2 regions of the Streptomyces sp. NPDC086777 genome follow, and region 1 is predicted to be linked to the other one. Evidence: riboswitches for the same ligand, from Rfam matches in the RefSeq annotation. Region 1 holds a riboswitch; the other holds the start of a gene.
What was found. A riboswitch is a leader RNA that binds a small molecule or an ion and turns the genes downstream of it on or off. The one in region 1 is predicted to bind ZMP and ZTP.

Region 1 (2,191 bases):
GGGATGTCGCCGCGGGTGACCGAGTCGAGCACGCCGAGCGCGGTGAGCTTCCCGGGGTGCTGCGCGCCCGCGTCGGCCGCGTTCGCGAGCGGCGCGGCGAGGCCGGAGACCCCGACCGCAAGGCCGACGGCGGCGACGATACGTCGTGTTGAGATCATGTCCTCAGCAACGGCCCCGGGACCGGGCCGGACACGGGCAGCCGGTCCCCCTCACCCGCAAGGCGGAGCGGGCGGCCTGCGCTTGCCGAGCCCGACGGGGCGGGGGACGCTCGATGTGAGGGGCTCGCGCGGCCCGCTCCAGATCGGGTCGCGGGGTCCCGCAGGAGGTCACCATGGGCACTGCGACGGGTTCCACGTTCGACACCGACACGCTGCGCCGGGCGATAGAGGGGAACACCGGGAACAGCCTTCTGGCGCTCTACGCGGACGACGCGGAGATCCGCATCATCGACCGCGACACCCAGCCCAGCCACCCCAAGGTCCTGCACGGCCGCCGGGACATCGCCGCGCTGCTGGACGACGTCTACAGCCGCGACATGACGCACAGGCTGGACCGGTGCATCGTCCAGGGCGACCAGGCCGCCTTCAGCGAGTCCTGCGAGTACGGGGACGGGGTCCGGGTGCTCGCCGAGTCGATGATCACGCTGCGCGACGGCAAGATCGCCGAACAGATCATGATCCAGGCATGGGACGAGTAGTCGCCAGGACCGGGAGGATCCAGATCAGCTCCCGGCTGACCTGGACCTTCTCGGCGCGGGCGGCGCTGGGGCAGGCCCGCCGGCCACGGCCTCGCGCGTGCACGGCGCTGCTGCGGGCGCTGCTGCGGACCGCGCACTGCCGCCGAAGACGCCGAGGGTCTCGGTTACCCTGAGGGCGGGCCGTGACTGGCGCTGAGGTGGAGCACCACCGGGGAGCGGCCCGCAGTGTCGTTGCCGTGCGCCTGGGCGATCGAGGTCGAACCAGCCCAGGAGTGTGCGCATGACCCAGGCCAGTCTCATGGACGGCACCGCCGTCGCCCGCCGGATCGTCGAGCAGACCGCGCAGCGGGCGGCCGGCCTTACCGCACGGACCGGCGTCACGCCGTGTCTGGCGACCGTGCTGGTCGGCGAGGACCCCGCCTCCGTCACCTATGTCCGGATGAAGCAGAACCGCAGCCGCACGGCGGGCATCGCCTCCCGGCACGTGGCGCTGCCGGCCACCACGACCACCGCGGAACTGGTGAGCGAGCTCCGGAGATTGTCGGCCGACCCGGCGGTGCACGGCATCCTGCTTCAGCACCCGGTCGGCGGACACATCGACGAGCGGGCCGCGTTCGAGGCGATCGCGCCGGAGAAGGACGTGGACGGCGTGACCTTCGCGTCGTTCGCGACGATGAGCTTCGGCCTGCCCGGCTTCGTCTCCTGCACCCCCGGCGGCATGCTGCGCCTGCTCGACGCCTACGACGTCGACCCGGCAGGGAAGCGGGCGGTGGTCGTCGGCCGCAGCGCGATCCTGGGCAAGCCGGCCGGCATGCTGCTGCTCGCCCGCGACGCCACCGTCACCTACTGCCACTCCCGCACCCGGGACCTGTCCGCGGTCGTCCGGGAGGCGGACATCGTGGTCGCCGCCGTCGGCCGGCCCCGGCTGATCCTGGGCCGGGACCTCAAGCCGGGCGCGGTCGTGCTGGACGCCGGCTACAACGAGGGCAACGTCGGCGACGTCGACTTCGACACCGCCGTCGAGCGGGCCTCGCTGATCACGCCCGTGCCGGGCGGGGTCGGCCCGATGACCATCGCCGTGCTGCTGGAGCAGACGGTGGCGGCGGCCGCCCGACAGCTCGGGGTGTGAGGGTCAGCGCAGCCAGGCGCGGTACTCCATGACGTCCCCGGCCCGCACCCCGTACTCGGGCTCGTCCCGGGTGAAGGTGGTCTCCAGACCGAGCACGGCACCGGTGGCCGGGTCCAGGATCAGCATCCGCCGTCCGCCGGTGCCCGCGTCGAGGACGTACGCCTGTCCGGTGCGGCCCAGTCGGTCGGTGACCTGCCCGGCGGGCCGCAGCCCCTTCGCCTCGGCGAGCAGGTCGGCCAGGGCCGCCGACTCGCGTGCCCCGAGCGTCCAGTTGTCCAGCAACTCCACAGTGGCGTCGAGGAGTTCGGGCGTGGTGAGGGTGTCGCTGTGGATCAGGTCGGTGAGGTAGGCGCGGAGCTTCGCGG
Region 2 (2,191 bases), on a different contig from region 1:
GCCGCTCCCGGTCATCTCCGCCAGCCGCCGGTGCAGCAGGTCCCCCAGTTCGGCCGCCCGCTCCTGGAACTCGCCGGTCCGCAGCATCGCGATCACCTCCAGTGCCACCGCACAGGCCAGCGGACTGCCCCCGAAGGTGGACCCGTGCTCGCCGGGCCGGAACACCCCGAGCACCTCGGCGTTCGCCACCACCGCCGACACCGGCAGCACCCCACCCCCCAGCGCCTTCCCGAGGACGTACACGTCCGGTACGACCCCCTCGTGCTCGCACGCGAACGTCCGCCCGGTCCGCCCCAGCCCGGACTGGATCTCGTCCGCGACGAACAGCACGTCCCGCTCGCGGGTCAGCTCCCGCACCCCGGCCAGGTAGCCCTCCGGCGGCACGATCACTCCCGACTCGCCCTGGATCGGCTCCAGCAGCACCGCGACCGTGTTCCCGGTCACCGCGGCACGCATCGCGGTCAGGTCGCCGTACGGCACGATCTCGAAGCCCGGCGTGTAGGGCCCGTAGTCCGCCCGTGCCTCCGGATCCGTGGAGAAGCTGATCACGGTCGTCGTACGGCCGTGGAAGTTCCCGCCCGCCACCACGACCTTCGCCCTCCCCGCCGGCACGCCCTTGACCCGGTAGCCCCACTTCCGGGCGGTCTTCACCGCCGTTTCCACGGCCTCCGCGCCCGTGTTCATCGGCAGCACCGTCTCCATCCCGCACAGCTCGGCCAGCTCGGTGCAGAACGCGGCGAACCGGTCGTGGTGGAACGCCCTCGACGTCAGCGTCACCCGTTCCAGCTGCGCCTTCGCCGCCGCGACCAGCCGCGGGTGGCCGTGTCCGAAGTTCAGCGCCGAGTAGCCGGCCAGGAAGTCCAGGTACCGGCGCCCCTCGACGTCCGTCATCCAGGCGCCCTCGGCCGTCGCGATCACCACCGGCAGCGGGTCGTAGGTGTGCGCGCTGTGCGCGTCGGCGGCGGCGACGAGGGCTTCCGTAGTGGTCACGGCGACTCCAGAGGACACGGCGGGATTGCCCCCTTTCCTACCTTCTGCCCCTGCCCGACTGGTGGACGCCACGGCCCTCGGGCCCGGCGTGCCCGGTAATGTGATCCACGGGCCGTGACTGGCGCGCTGGGATGGGACCGACCATCGGGGAGCGGCCCGTGCCGTGACCGAGTGCCGTGCGCCTGGGCCGAACCGTGAATGCCGTACGCCATGTCCGGAGGTCCCGAATGTCAGACAAGTCCGCGCCCCTGTCCACCGAGTCCACCGCCTACCGTGCCGCCCTCGACGTGATCCGCGCGGTCGAGCCGCGGGTCGCCGACGCCATCGGCCAGGAGGTCGCCGACCAGCGCGAGATGCTCAAGCTGATCGCCTCCGAGAACTACGCCTCCCCGGCGACCCTGCTCGCGATGGGCAACTGGTTCAGCGACAAGTACGCCGAGGGCACGGTCGGCCGCCGCTTCTACGCCGGCTGCCGCAACGTCGACACCGTGGAGGCGCTCGCCGCCGAGCACGCCCGCGAGCTGTTCGGCGCCCGGCACGCCTACGTCCAGCCGCACTCCGGCATCGACGCCAACCTGGTCGCCTTCTGGGCCGTCCTCGCCGACCGTGTCGAGGTTCCCTTCCTCCAGAAGACCGGCGCCCGCCAGGTCAACGACCTCTCCGAGGCCGACTGGGCCGAGCTGCGCCAGGCCTTCGGCAACCAGCGGATGCTCGGCATGTCCCTGGACGCCGGCGGCCACCTCACGCACGGCTTCCGCCCGAACATCTCCGGCAAGATGTTCGACCAGCGCTCCTACGGAACCGACCCGGCCACCGGCCTGATCGACTACGACGCGCTGCGCGCCCAGGCCCGTGACTTCAAGCCGCTGATCATCGTCGCCGGCTACTCGGCCTACCCCCGCCTGGTGAACTTCCGGATCATGCGGGAGATCGCCGACGAGGTCGGCGCCACGCTGATGGTCGACATGGCCCACTTCGCCGGTCTGGTCGCCGGCAAGGTCCTGACCGGCGACTTCGACCCGGTCCCGCACGCCCAGATCGTCACCACCACCACCCACAAGTCGCTGCGCGGCCCGCGCGGCGGCATGGTCCTGTGCGACGACTCCCTCAAGGACCAGGTCGACCGCGGCTGCCCGATGGTCCTCGGCGGCCCCCTCCCGCACGTCATGGCCGCCAAGGCCGTCGCCCTCGCCGAGGCCCG

Region 2: another riboswitch for ZMP and ZTP. It lies ahead of AB0472_RS38690 (glycine hydroxymethyltransferase); the one in region 1 lies ahead of AB0472_RS29095 (bifunctional 5,10-methylenetetrahydrofolate dehydrogenase/5,10-methenyltetrahydrofolate cyclohydrolase).

Annotation. Positions count from the first base shown of each region.
Region 1 is NZ_JBFBJI010000023.1:37,192-39,382, reverse strand. Features, by position in the region: gene AB0472_RS29105 (hypothetical protein) at 1-158, opposite strand, end outside; gene AB0472_RS29100 (nuclear transport factor 2 family protein) at 332-697, shown strand; ZMP/ZTP riboswitch at 870-952, shown strand; gene AB0472_RS29095 (bifunctional 5,10-methylenetetrahydrofolate dehydrogenase/5,10-methenyltetrahydrofolate cyclohydrolase) at 978-1,826, shown strand; gene AB0472_RS29090 (CU044_5270 family protein) at 1,830-2,191, opposite strand, start outside.
Region 2 is NZ_JBFBJI010000043.1:39,672-41,862, forward strand. Features, by position in the region: gene rocD (ornithine--oxo-acid transaminase) at 1-990, opposite strand, end outside; ZMP/ZTP riboswitch at 1,095-1,185, shown strand; gene AB0472_RS38690 (glycine hydroxymethyltransferase) at 1,218-2,191, shown strand, end outside.